DNA from 2 places in the Allobosea sp. GW822-FHT03F07 genome. Region 1 is predicted to be linked to the other one. Evidence: predicted binding sites of a transcription regulator. Region 1 holds the regulator's gene; the other holds the start of a gene.

What was found. The regulator HrcA, encoded in region 1, represses chaperone genes, less so after heat shock. The targets are predictions, from matches to a motif close to GTTAGCACTCNCNNNNNGNGAGTGCTAAC.
Region 2: groES (co-chaperone GroES) is a predicted target of HrcA. The motif match lies at 1,990-2,018, and genes of this name have one in related genera.

The regions. Positions count from the first base shown of each region.
Region 1 is NZ_JBXAND010000004.1:85,209-91,710, reverse strand. Features, by position in the region: gene AC1RMY_RS14265 (TetR/AcrR family transcriptional regulator) at 93-716, opposite strand; gene AC1RMY_RS14260 (homocysteine S-methyltransferase family protein) at 957-1,928, shown strand; gene hrcA (heat-inducible transcriptional repressor HrcA) at 1,950-3,035, opposite strand; gene rph (ribonuclease PH) at 3,295-4,011, shown strand; gene rdgB (RdgB/HAM1 family non-canonical purine NTP pyrophosphatase) at 4,013-4,648, shown strand; gene hemW (radical SAM family heme chaperone HemW) at 4,645-5,847, shown strand; gene AC1RMY_RS14235 (penicillin-binding protein activator) at 5,959-6,502, opposite strand, start outside.
Region 2 is NZ_JBXAND010000001.1:381-6,882, forward strand. Features, by position in the region: gene groL (chaperonin GroEL) at 1-1,471, opposite strand, end outside; gene groES (co-chaperone GroES) at 1,541-1,855, opposite strand; gene AC1RMY_RS00015 (usg protein) at 2,113-2,382, shown strand; partial or broken gene AC1RMY_RS00020 (transposase) at 2,395-3,048, shown strand; gene AC1RMY_RS00025 (ATP-dependent helicase) at 3,193-5,262, opposite strand; gene AC1RMY_RS00030 (LysR substrate-binding domain-containing protein) at 5,424-5,834, shown strand; gene AC1RMY_RS00035 (acetyl-CoA C-acetyltransferase) at 6,162-6,502, opposite strand, start outside.

The DNA.
Region 1 (6,502 bases):
CGGACGCCGTGTTGCCGGGACAGGTAGCGCGATCCGGCAGCGATGCCAAATCCGGCTGTCCGGCGCGAAGGAGCGCGGCGCTGCGGCCGGAGCTAGGAGGTCCGCGCGGGCTCCGAGAACAGCAGCTTGACGAAGCTGCGGAAGGCCAGCACCTGCCGGGTCAGGCGGCTCGGATCGCCCAGCGTCTTCGACATGATGATGCCGCCATCGACGACGCAGGAGAGCATATCGGCGAGGTCGTCGAGATCGACCGGCTCGCGCGGCGGGTGGACCGCGGCAATCTCGCCAAAAATGCTCCGGAAGCGGGCGTTCCAGCTGCGGACCGATTGGGCGGTCAGTTCGCGCACCTCGCGGTCGAAAAGGCGCTCCTGATAGCAGATGCTGGCGATCAGGCAGCCGGGATGGCCGTTCGGCAGGTCGGACATCACCTCGGCGAGGAGCTTGAGCGAGATCAGGAAGGCCTGCAGCGGATCCTCGGAGAGCTCGCGACCGCGGGCGAAGATGTCGTCAAAGAGCTGGTCGTTGCTCGCGACATAGCGCTTGAGCATTTCGCGGGCGAGTTCGTTCTTGTCACGGAAATGATAGAAGAAGCCGCTCTTGGTGATGCCCGCCTCGACGATGACCTCCTCGATCGAGGTCGCGCCGAAACCCTTGGCCAGGACGCCGGCCTCGGCAATGGCGAGGATGCGGTCGCGCGTCGCGATGCCCTTGCTCATGGCAGGACCTCCGAAAAACTGTACCGCCGGTGTGGTTTTTCCTTGCGGGAAGCCTAGCACGAGAGGCCTTCGACACGCCACGGTCGACTCAAGACACTGGATTCAAGACACTTTTTGGGCGCGAGACCAAGCCGTACCACGAGCTTTCTAGCCGCTCGGGGCGGCATTGGAGATAACCGGCGCGTTCCCGCCGGAAGGCAAAACGCCGGGGCGGGTGTCAACAATTCGGGAGCGACATTCATGGCCAAGCCTTCCTACGCCAAATATCGCCACGCCCTTCCACAGATGCATGGCGGGCTCTTCCTCAGCGACGGCGGCATGGAAACCACCCTGATCTTTCATGAGGGGCTCGAACTGCCGCATTTCGCCTCGTTCGTCCTGCTGGCGACCGAGGACGGCAGGGCTCATCTGACCGCCTACTACGAAAAGTATCTGGCGATCGCGAAGGGCCGCGGCGTCGGCTTCGTGCTCGACAGCGCGACCTGGCGGGCCAATCGCGACTGGGGCGAGAAGCTCGGCTACGGGGCTGACGCTCTGAAGGCAGCGAACCAGGCTTCGGTCGCGCTTCTGGCTGGGCTGCGCGCCCGCTGGGAGACGCCGTCGATGCCCTGCGTGATCTCGGGGGCGATCGGGCCGCGCGGCGACGGCTACAAGGCCGGCTTCATGGATGCGAGGACGGCGCAGGATTATCACAGCGAGCAGATCGCCAGCTTCGCCGAGTCGCAAGCCGACATGGTCGCGGCCTATACGATGAACACCGTCGAGGAGGCGATCGGCATCGCGGAGGCCGCGAAGGCGCATGGCATGCCCTGCGCCATCTCCTTCACGGTCGAGACGGACGGGCGGCTGGCCAGTGGCCGATCCCTGCGCGAGGCGGTCGAGATCGTCGACGACGAGACCAGCGGCGCGCCGCTCTACTACATGATCAACTGCGCCCATCCGACGCATTTCCAGCATGCTCTGGAGGCCGGCGAGACCTGGGTGCAGCGCGTGCATGGCATCCGCGCCAATGCCTCGACGCGCAGCCATGCGGAGCTGGACGAGTCGGAGACGCTGGACGAGGGCGATCCGGTCGATCTCGGCCACCGCTATCAGGCGCTCAGGCGCAACTTCCCGACGATGCGCATCCTCGGCGGCTGCTGCGGCACCGACCACCGCCATGTCGCGGCGGTTTGCGAGGCTTGCGTTCCGCCGGTGGCACTGAGCGCCTGAGAACCGGGCGAAGCGGCCTCGTCAGCGCCCGCTATCGAGTAGCCGGCCGACGACCTTCGCCGTATAGTCGACCATCGGCACGATGCGGGCATAGTTCAGCCGCGTCGGGCCGATGATGCCGACGACGCCGACGATGCGCTGCTCGGCGTCGCGGAAGGGGGCCGCCACCATCGAGGAACCGGACATCGAGAATAGCTTGTTCTCGGAGCCGATGAAGATGCGGACGCCGTCGCCGGCCTCGGCGCGCGACAGGAGGTCGATGACGTCGGTCTGCGTTTCCAGGTCGCCGAAGAGCAGGCGGATGCGCTCGAGATCCTCCTGCGCCTTCAGATCCTCAAGCAGATTGGCCTGGCCGCGCACGATCAGGTGGCGATCGGAACTCGGCCCCGAGGAGGTCGCGATGCCGCTCTCGACCAGGCGTGCGGTCAGCGCGTCGAGTTCCTGCTCCATCTGGGCGCGATGCCGGGCGATCTCGTCCCGTACTTCGCCGAGCGTCTTGCCCATGATGCGGGCGTTGAGGAAATTCGCGGCTTCCGTCAGCGCCGAAGCCGGCAAGCCGGCGGGCAGAGTCAGCAGGCGGTTCTCGACCGTGCCGTCATCGGCGACCAGCACGACCAGCGCCCGCGCCGGATCGAGCCTCACGAACTCGATGTGCTTGAGGCGCGCATTGGCCTTGGTGGTGACGACGACGCCGGCGCCGCGCGACAGGCCCGAGAGCAATGCCGAGGCCTCGGTCAGCGTGCCGTCGAGCGTCCGCCCGGTCGCGGCCGCCTTCATCTGTGCCTCGATGCGGGTGCGCTCGTCGGCGGTCAGGTTGCCGACTTCCATCATCGCATCGACGAAGAAGCGCAGCCCCCTCTCCGTTGGAAGGCGCCCCGCCGAGGTGTGCGGCGCATAGATCAGCCCGGCCAGTTCGAGATCGGTCATGACGTTGCGCACAGTCGCAGGCGACAGCGACATCGGCAGCAGACGGGCGATGTTGCGCGAGCCGACCGGCTCGCCGGTGGTGAGATAGCCATCGACGATCTGGCGGAAGATCTCGCGCGATCGCTGGTCGGTCTCGATCAACCCGCTGGGGGATTCGGGACGCGGCGTGTGGGCGCTCATTTCAGCCGGAAAGACGGGTTCGACATGCGGGTTATTGTCCGCTCTGGCCTTCAAAGGATCAAGAGGCAAGAAGGGGCGCGGCCTTTCCGTCGTGCTCGCCCTTGTGGCGAGCACGTCTTGAACACAGGCCTCGCCAGACAAAGACGTGGATGGTCGGGACAAGCCCGACCATGACGACGCAGGGAACCAAGCCCCCAACCTTGCCGCCCCTCGCGCAACCGCCTACAAGCCGCCGACCCAGGACAATCAGGATCTTCCCATGCGACCCTCCAAACGCGGCGCAGACGAAATGCGCAAGGTGACGCTCGAACGCGGCGTCGTGCGCTATGCGGAGGGCTCCTGCATGGTGACCTTCGGCGAGACCAAGGTGCTCTGCGCCGCGACCGTCGAGGAGAAGGGCCCGCCGTGGCTACGCGGCACCGGCAAGGGCTGGGTCACCGCCGAATATTCGATGCTGCCGCGCGCCACCCATGAGCGCACGCGCCGCGAGGTCACCTCGGGCAAGCCATCGGGCCGCACCCAGGAGATCCAGCGCCTCGTCGGACGGTCCTTGCGCGCCGTGGTCGACCTGACCGCGATCGGCGAGCGCCAGATCGTCGTCGACTGCGACGTCATCCAGGCGGATGGCGGCACGCGCACCGCCTCGATCACCGGCGCCTGGGTCGCACTGCACGATGCGCTGAAATGGATGGAGGGCCGCTCCATGCTGAAGGGCTCGAACCCGCTCAAGGACCATGTCGCGGCGATTTCCTGCGGCATCGTCGCCGGCAACCCGGTACTCGACCTCGACTATGTCGAGGATTCCGGCGCCCAGACCGATGCGAATTTCGTCATTACCGGCTCGGGCGGCCTCGTCGAGGTGCAGGGCACGGCCGAGGGCGCGCCTTTCTCGGAGGAGGAGCTGATGGCGCTGCTCAAGCTCGCCAAGGGCGGGGTCGGCAAGCTCGTCACGCTACAGAAGGCTGCGGTGGCCTGAGATGAGCGGGCATCGCCTCCTCTCCGGCAAGGTCGTTCTCGCGACCCATAACAAGGGCAAGCTCGTCGAGATGCGCGAGCTGATGGCGCCCTACGGGATCGAGCTCGTCTCGGCCGGCGAGCTCGGCCTGCCCGAGCCCGATGAGACCGGCCACATGTTCGCTGAGAACGCCGCCATCAAGGCTCATGCTGCGGCCAAGGCCAGCGGCCTGCCGGCACTCGCCGACGATTCCGGCATCTGCGTCGATGCGCTGGACGGCGCGCCCGGCCTGTTCTCGGCGAACTGGGCCGGGCCGGGCAAGGACTTCAAGCCTGCCATGGCGCGCGTTCTCGCCGAGATGGCCAAGCGCGGCGCGACTGCGCCCGAGAGGCGCCGGGCGCATTTCGTCTCGGCCTTGGTGATCGCCTGGCCGGACGGACATGAGGAGTTGTTCGAGGGCCGTGTCTTTGGCACGATCGTCGACGAGCCGCGCGGCGACAAGGGCTTCGGCTACACTCCGATCTTCAAGCCGGATGGCTTCGAGAAGACTTTCGGCGAGATGACCACTGCCGAAAAGGCGGGGGCGGGCGAGGCCCTCTCCCATCGCGCGCGCGCCTTCACGTTGCTGGCGGCGGCCTGCTTGCGGAAACCCACATGACAACCGGGGCCGCCCTGAGCAAGCGGCCTGCCGCGATCCTACATCCCACAGCGGATGCGGGCTTCGCGGTCTATGTGCATTGGCCGTTCTGCCTGGCCAAATGCCCCTATTGTGACTTCAACAGCCATGTCCGCCTGCAGCCGCCCGATCAGGCCCGCTATGTCGCGGCGTTCCGGCGCGAGCTGGCGCACCGGGCCGCGCTCGCACCCGGCCGCACTGTGTCCTCGATCTTCTTCGGTGGCGGCACGCCCTCCCTGATGGCGGGCCGCACCGTCGGCGCGATCCTCGATGCGATCGGCGAGTTCTGGGCGGTCGACCCCAATTGTGAGGTCTCGCTGGAAGCCAACCCGACCAGCGTCGAGGCCGGGCGCTTCCGCGATTTCCGGGCGGCCGGTGTGAACCGGGTTTCGCTCGGCGTGCAGGCACTGAACGACGCCGACCTCAAGGCGCTGGGGCGGATGCATTCGACGCAGGAAGCGCTCGACGCCGTCGCGATCGCGCGAAAATATTTCGAGCGCTATTCCTTCGACCTGATCTATGCCCGCTCGGCCACGCAGACGCCGGCTCTGTGGCGGGCGGAGCTCGAACTGGCGATCAGCCATGCGGCCGAGCATCTTTCGCTCTACCAGCTCACCATCGAGCCCGACACGATGTTCGAGCGGTTGTTCAGGGCCGGCAAGCTCGCGATCCCCGATCACGAGGCGGGCGCTGCGCTCTACGAGATCACGCAGGAAATCACCGCCCGGCACGGCCTGCCCGTCTACGAGATCTCGAACCATGCCAGGCCGGGCGCGGAGTGCCGGCACAACCTGGTCTATTGGCGCTATGGCGAATATGCCGGCGTCGGCCCCGGCGCCCATGGCCGGCTCGTCGCCGCCGAGGGCCGCATGGCGCATTCGACCGAGAAGCGGCCGGAAGCCTGGCTCGAGCGGGTCGAGGCGGAAGGCCATGCGCTGATCGAGGACGAGCGGCTCAGCATCGAGGCCCAGGGCGACGAATACCTGCTGATGGGCTTGCGGCTTGTCGAGGGAATCGACCCCGCGGTGTTCAAGGCCTTGTCCGGGCGCGCGCTCAGCGAACCTCGCGTCACGAGCCTGATCCTGGACGGGCTCCTGACCCGCAAGCCCGGCGGCAAGATCGCCTGCACGCCGGAAGGCGCGCTGGTGCTGGACGCGGTCGTGGCGGATCTAGCGGCGTGACACCCGTCATGGTCGGGCTTGTCCCGACCAACCACGTCTTCCTGCGGCGAGATCGGCGTTCAAGACGTGGATGCTCGCCACAACGGCGAGCATGGCGGTGCAGCTTCCGCCCTACTGCGTGCGCGGCCCAAGATCGCGCGGCGCGGCGTTGACCGTCACGATCTGGCCGTTGCGCAGCTCGAGCACGGCGAGGCCGCGGTCGATCTGGCCGTCGGGGCGGAAGCGGAAGACGCCGTCGGCGCCGGCGAAACCCGATGCATTGGTCAGGACGGCTTCGGAAAAACGCTGCGAACCCTGCGTGCGCGCCAGCGCCGCCGAGAGCGAGACCGCATCATAGGCCAGCGTCGCCGTACGCGTCGGCGCGCTGTTGAAGCGCGCCTGATAGCGGCCGGCGAAGGCGTTGAAGCCGGCGGTGTCGGGCGAAGCGAACCAGCCACCCTGGATCGCCGGCACGCGCGCGACATTGGCGTCGTTCCAGACACCGGTCCCCAGCGGCTTGACCTTGGCCGGATCATAGCCGGCCTGCTGGAGCGCGGTGCCAAGCGCCGGCATGGTGTCGGCGGCGGCCGGCACGAAGAGCGCGTCGGCCTGCGCCAGGGCCGGCGTCAGCCGTGTCGCGGCGGTGCGCATCGAATTCTGGTCCGGCGAGAAGCGT
Region 2 (6,502 bases), on a different contig from region 1:
TGACCAAGTCGCCATAGGTGCCCGTCTGCGCGTCGTAGCCGTGGTTGTAATCGGCCGCTTCCAGCAGCTTGCCGATCACGACCGCGCCGTCATCGCCGGCATTGTCGACGATCTGTCGAGCCGGGGCGGTGATCGCCTTGCGGACGATCTCGATGCCGGTCTTCTGGTCGTCATTGCCGGCCTTCAGGCCGTCCAGAGCCTTGACGGCGCGCAGCAGGGCGACGCCGCCGCCCGGCAGGATGCCCTCTTCCACGGCCGCGCGGGTCGCGTTCAGGGCGTCGTCGACGCGGTCCTTCTTCTCCTTGACCTCGACCTCGGTCGCGCCGCCGACACGGATCACCGCGACGCCGCCGGCGAGCTTGGCCAGGCGCTCCTGCAGCTTCTCACGGTCGTAGTCCGACGTGGTCTCCTCGATCTGCGCCTTGATCTGCGCGACCCGGGCCTCGATCTCCTTCTTCTTCCCGGCGCCGTCGACGATCGTGGTGTTCTCCTTCTCGATCCGGACCTTCTTGGCGCGGCCGAGCATGTTGAGCGTCACGTTCTCGAGCTTGATGCCGAGATCCTCGGAGATCGCGGTGCCGCCGGTGAGGATGGCGATGTCCTCGAGCATCGCCTTGCGGCGGTCGCCGAAGCCCGGCGCCTTCACCGCGGCGATCTTGAGGCCGCCGCGAAGCTTGTTGACCACGAGGGTGGCGAGAGCCTCGCCCTCGACATCCTCCGCCACGATCAGCAGCGGCTTGCCGGTCTGCACCACGGCCTCCAGCAGCGGCAGCATGGTCTGCAGGCCCGAGAGCTTCTTCTCGTGGATGAGGACATACGGGTCCTCGAGCTCCGCGATCATCTTCTCGGAGTTGGTGACGAAGTAGGGGGACAGATAGCCGCGGTCGAACTGCATCCCCTCGACGACGTCGAGTTCGGTCTCGGCGGTCTTGGCTTCCTCGACCGTTATGACGCCCTCGTTGCCGACCTTCTTCATCGCCTCGGCGATCATCTCGCCGATCGCGCGGTCGCCATTGGCCGAGATCGTGCCGACCTGCGCGACCTCCTCGGAACCCGTGATCTTCTTGGAGTGCTCGCCGAGCGACTTCGTCACCGCCTCGACGGCGAGATCGATGCCGCGTTTCAGGTCCATCGGATTGATGCCCGCGGCGACCGCCTTGGCGCCTTCGCGGACGATCGCCTGGGCCAGGACCGTGGCGGTCGTGGTGCCGTCGCCGGCGGCGTCGTTCTGCTTCGAGGCCACTTCGCGCACCATCTGGGCGCCCATGTTCTCGAACTTGTCGGCGAGCTCGATCTCCTTGGCGACGGTGACGCCGTCCTTGGTGATGCGCGGCGCGCCGAACGACTTCTCGATCACGACGTTGCGGCCCTTCGGACCGAGCGTCACCTTCACAGCGTTGGCCAGGGTATCGACGCCGCGCAGCATCCGCTCGCGGGCGTCTTGCGAAAACTTGACGTCTTTCGCAGCCATGATTCCTCACTCCTTCAGACTTGAGGTTTCAGGTTGATGGACAGATTTGCGACTGGGAGCAGGCCCCGATCAGGCGGCCTTCTTGAGAGAGGCGGTGGTCTCGACGACCCCCATGATGTCGGACTCCTTCATGATCAGGAGATCCTCGCCGTCGATCTTCACCTCGGTGCCCGACCATTTGCCGAAGAGCACACGGTCTCCGACCTTCACCTCGAGCGGCACGAGCTTGCCCTGCTCGTCGCGGGCGCCTGCCCCGACGGCGACGATCTCCCCCTCCTGCGGCTTCTCCTTGGCGGTGTCGGGGATGATGATCCCGCCCTTGGTCTTCTCCTCGGCGTCGATGCGCTTCACGACGACGCGGTCATGTAGTGGCCGAAACTTCATGAGTTCCTCCGTTCATGTCGGTCACAGGTCAAAGCAGGCGACGCCCTGGCGGCGCGGCTGAGGAACCGCGGCGCCCTGCGGCACGTTCGCCCGCGCGATGATTTGGTTTCGCCGATTTCGCAGTTCAAGAGGCCGGCAGCACTTTTTTCGATCGAGTGCTAACAGCCTGAAAAGGCAGCGGAAACACAACCTTTCGGCTTGCGCCCGCGTTGAAAATGCGCTGCCATCGCAGTGCTGTAACCACGGAGCGGAAAGGCATGGCTTCAAGCGACTTCGCCCGCCAGATCGCGGGCTATGGACTGACCACCGCAGGCATTCTCTACCGGATGCCCGACCACCCGGCGATCCTGCAGGAATATGTCTGGCAGGACTACGACCTCGCCCCGCGCTTCCCCGAGCTCAACAAGTTCCTCGCCTTCTGGCAGGCCAAACTCGACGGCAAGCTGTTCCGCATCACCGTGGCTCATAAGGACCTAATCGGCCCCGCCGACCTCAGTGCGGTGAACGGCGAATTCCGACTGCAGTAAGGAGGAGATTGGAAGGCGCATGACCTCACCCCCAGCCCGGCCTACACCGTCATCAAGGCGGCGTCCGAGTTCAAGGACAAGACGACGGCGCCCAACCAGCTTTGGCAGACCGACTTCACCTATCTGAAGATCACCGGCTGGGGCTGGTCCTATCTCTCGACCGTCCTCGACGACTTCTCGCGCTATCTCGTCGCCTGGAAGCTCTGTGCCACGATGCGCGCCGACGACGTCACCGCCACGCTCGATCTGGCGCTGGCGGCATCGGGGCTCGACCGGATCACGGTCGCGCACCGGCCGAGGCTGTTGAGCGACAACGGCTCGTCCTACATCTCGGCCGACCTCGCGACCTGGCTCGACGGCAAGGGCATGCAGCATGTTCGCGGCGCGCCCTACCATCCCCAGACGCAGGGCAAGATCGAGCGCTGGAACCAGACCCTGAAGAACCGCATCCTGCTCGAGAATTACTATCTGCCCGGAGATCTCGAACGGCAGGTCGCCGCCTTCGTCGAGCATTACAATCACGACCGCTATCACGAGAGCCTCGGCAACCTCACGCCCGCCGACGTCTACTTCGGCCGTGGCCAGGCCATCCTCACCGAACGCGAAAGGATCAAGCGCCTGACCATCCAGAAAAGACGCTTGCAGCATCAGTTGCAGGCCGCATAGCCTCAAACCCAGATGAGCCAGAGCCTCCGTTCCTGAGAAACGAAAACGGTCTCAAATCATCTGACGGCGGACATGTTGTAGGTCGCAGGGGCATCGGTCATACGGCGACCAACCGCGACATCGCCGAGCCGTCGGAGTTTCGCGCTATCGCCACATGCCCCGCATTTGGGCCCGGATGTCGATCCTAGGGCCCGAGCTCGCCGATCGGCCTGGATCGGCGACGGCCTGCGGCCACTGGCAGCGCTCGAAGTGCTCGAGCATCGCGTTCGGGATGAAGCGCGTGCGGTTGGCATAGACGTGGCGGTCGCCCGTCGACGACTGGCCGTGCGTGAAGAAGCGTTGCGGCACCAGGAGCCTCAGGTCATCCTTGGCGCGGGTCATAGCGACATAGAGCAGGCGCCGCTCTTCCTCGATCTCCTCCGACGTGCCAATCCCGAGGTCGGAGGGAATGCAGCCATCCACGACGTTCATCACGAAGACCGACTTCCATTCCTGCCCCTTGGCCGAATGGATCGTCGAGAGGACCAGATAGTCCTCGTCGAGCAGGGGCACGCCGGCCTGATCGCTGGTGGCGTCAGGAGGGTCCAGCGTCAGCTCGGTCAGGAAGCGCTCGCGAGACGGATAGCCGCCGGCGATCTGTTCGAGCTGCACGAGATCGGCCTGGCGCGTCGAAGCATCCTCGTGCATGCGCCCGAGATGCGGCTCATACCATCGCCGCGCCCGCTCGATCTCCGCCGGCCAACCGGCGCGCCCCGAACGGAGCTCGGTGACGGCGCCGACGAAGCCCGACCAGTCGTCGCCCGCGCGAGGCGGTGCGGGGGCATCGGCCAGCCCTTCGGCGAGATCGGCGGCCGTCCCGACGTGATCGAGCACGCGCTGGGCCGATGTCGGCCCGACACCGGGCAGCAATTGCAGCACGCGGAAGCCGGCGACACGATCTCGCGGGTTCTCGACGAAGCGCAGCAGGGCGAGCAGGTCCTTCACATGCGCGGCGTCGAGAAACTTCAGGCCGCCGAATTTCACAAAGGGAATGTTCCGCCGCGTCAGTTCGATTTCGAGCGGGCCGCTGTGATGCGAGGCGCGAAACAGCACGGCCTGCTGCTTCAGCGTCGAGCCGCCCTCGCGATTCTCCAGGACCTTCTCCGCGATGAAGCGGGCCTGGTCGGCCTCGTCCCGGACATGGACCAGTTGGGGTCGGGCCCCGCTCGCCCGATCGGTCCAAAGGTTCTTGGTGAAGCGTTCCGCGGCGAGGTCGATGACCGCGTTGGCGGCTGCGAGAACGGCGCTGGTGGAGCGGTAGTTCTGGTCGAGGGTGACGACCTCGGCTGCCGGTGTGAAGGCGGCCGGAAAGTCCAGGATGTTGCGCACTGTCGCAGCTCTGAACGAATAGATCGACTGGGCATCGTCGCCGACGACGGTGAGCCCCCGGCCGTCGGGCTTCATCGCGAGCAGGATCGAGGACTGCAGGCGATTGGTGTCCTGATACTCGTCGACCATGACGTGATCGAAGCGACCGCCGATATTCGCAGCGATCGCGGGTACGGTCATGGCCTGGGCCCAGTAGAGCAGCAGATCGTCGTAATCGAGGACGTTCTGCGCCTGCTTGGCTTCGACATAGGCGGCGAACAGCTCCTTCAACTCGGCGGCCCAGGCGACGCACCAGGGATAGGAGCGCCCCAGCACGTCCTCGATCGGCTGCTCGGCGTTCACGCAGCGCGAGTAGATGGCGAGGCAGGTGCCCTTGGTCGGAAAGCGCGCCTCAGTCTTCGAGAAACCGAGCTCGTGCCGGACCAGATTCATCTGATCGGCGGCGTCCTCGCGGTCATGGATGGTGAACGCCGGGTCGAGGCCAAGCTGCTCGGCCTGATCGCGCAGGATGCGTGCGCCGATGCCGTGGAACGTCCCGGCCCATGTCAGCGCATCCGCGAGCGCGCCGGCTCCGTTGCCGAGCACCTTGCGCGCAATCCGTTCGACCCGCTTCGACATCTCGGCGGCGGCGCGCCGGGAAAAGGTCATCAGCAGGATGCGGCGCGGGTCGGCACCGCTGACGAGGAGATGGGCGACGCGGTGCGCCAGTGTGTTGGTCTTGCCCGAGCCGGCGCCGGCGATGATCAGCAATGGCGGCGCCGGTGCCGCTCCGCCGCCATGCGTTACCGCCCGCCTCTGCGCCGGGTTCAGGGCATCGAGATAGCGAATCGGTGTGACAGCGTTCATGCAACGCTGTTCTACCTTGGTTCTCACGCGCGGTCGCCCTGTCAAATGATGTGGCGGGCAACGCGGCGGCCACAGCGACAGGAAGGCGGACGATACATTCCGCCCTCCCGTAGCACTCCTGAAGCCTGTCAACGGGCGAAGAGGTCAATTCCGTCATCGCGATGACGCCCGCCCAGCATGGCCGCGAGATAGGCAGCGGCGGCCCCGACGAGCAGGACAGCCGCCGTTATAAAGGCGACGATCACGCCAGTCTTGCGTGCCTTCTCAGCCTTCAGCATGAGGATGATGAATTGAGCGTACGCGTGAGTCCCATTTTGCGGACGAATAATGCGCAGGTGCTGATTGCCTCGTTGTGCGACGGTCGCGGTGTCGGGCCAGTGCAGCATCCCCTCGTGGCTGATGATCTCGCTGCGGGGCGGCTGGTTCGTGTGCTGCCCGGCTACAATATCAAGTCGACAGAGGCATTCCTGGTCTATCCATCGGTGCGGTACATGCGTCCCGTGATCAGGGCGTTCACGGATTTTGCCATGGCTCGCCTTCGCGCCGTCGACGGCATCAGCGCCACCGCCTGAAGGCGCCAGTTGCAGACATTGGCTACTGGCCTGGAAGCCGACTTTCGCAGCCGGGTGCATAAAGTCAGATCCCGAACCATTCCGAATCCTGACAAGTCCGCTCACGCGAGTTCTGGCTCGCAGGACGGGCGACGATTGCGGATAGGGCGAATTTCCAAGGACCCTGTGGAGCTCCTTCATAGCTGGATGCCATACATCACAAGACGTGAGCCATAGACGATCCAAGCGGCACGGCTGTCCGGCGCAAAGCCAACCGCCCATTGGCTCGCGCTAGGGCTGGGTATCTCGTGCAGCACCTCGCCCGAACTCATGGAGATGCTTGCGCAATCACAGTGCTTCGAGTGCGAGCGCAATGCCCTGGCCGCCGCCGATGCACAGGGTGACGATGCCCTTGGAAATGCCGTCGCGCCGCATCGAATGGAGGAGCCGTGTGGTCAGGATCGCACCGGTGGCGCCGATTGGATGCCCGTGGGCGACGGCCCCGCCTTCCACGTTGACGATGTCCTCGGGCAGGCCAAGCTCCTGAATGATCGCGAGCGGCACGGCGGCGAAGGCCTCGTTGATCTCAATGCGCTCGATGTCGCCAAGGGTCCACCGGGCTTTGTCCAGCGCCTTGCGGATGGCCGGAACGGGGCCGAGACCGAAGAAGCCCGGCTCCAGGGCCGCGA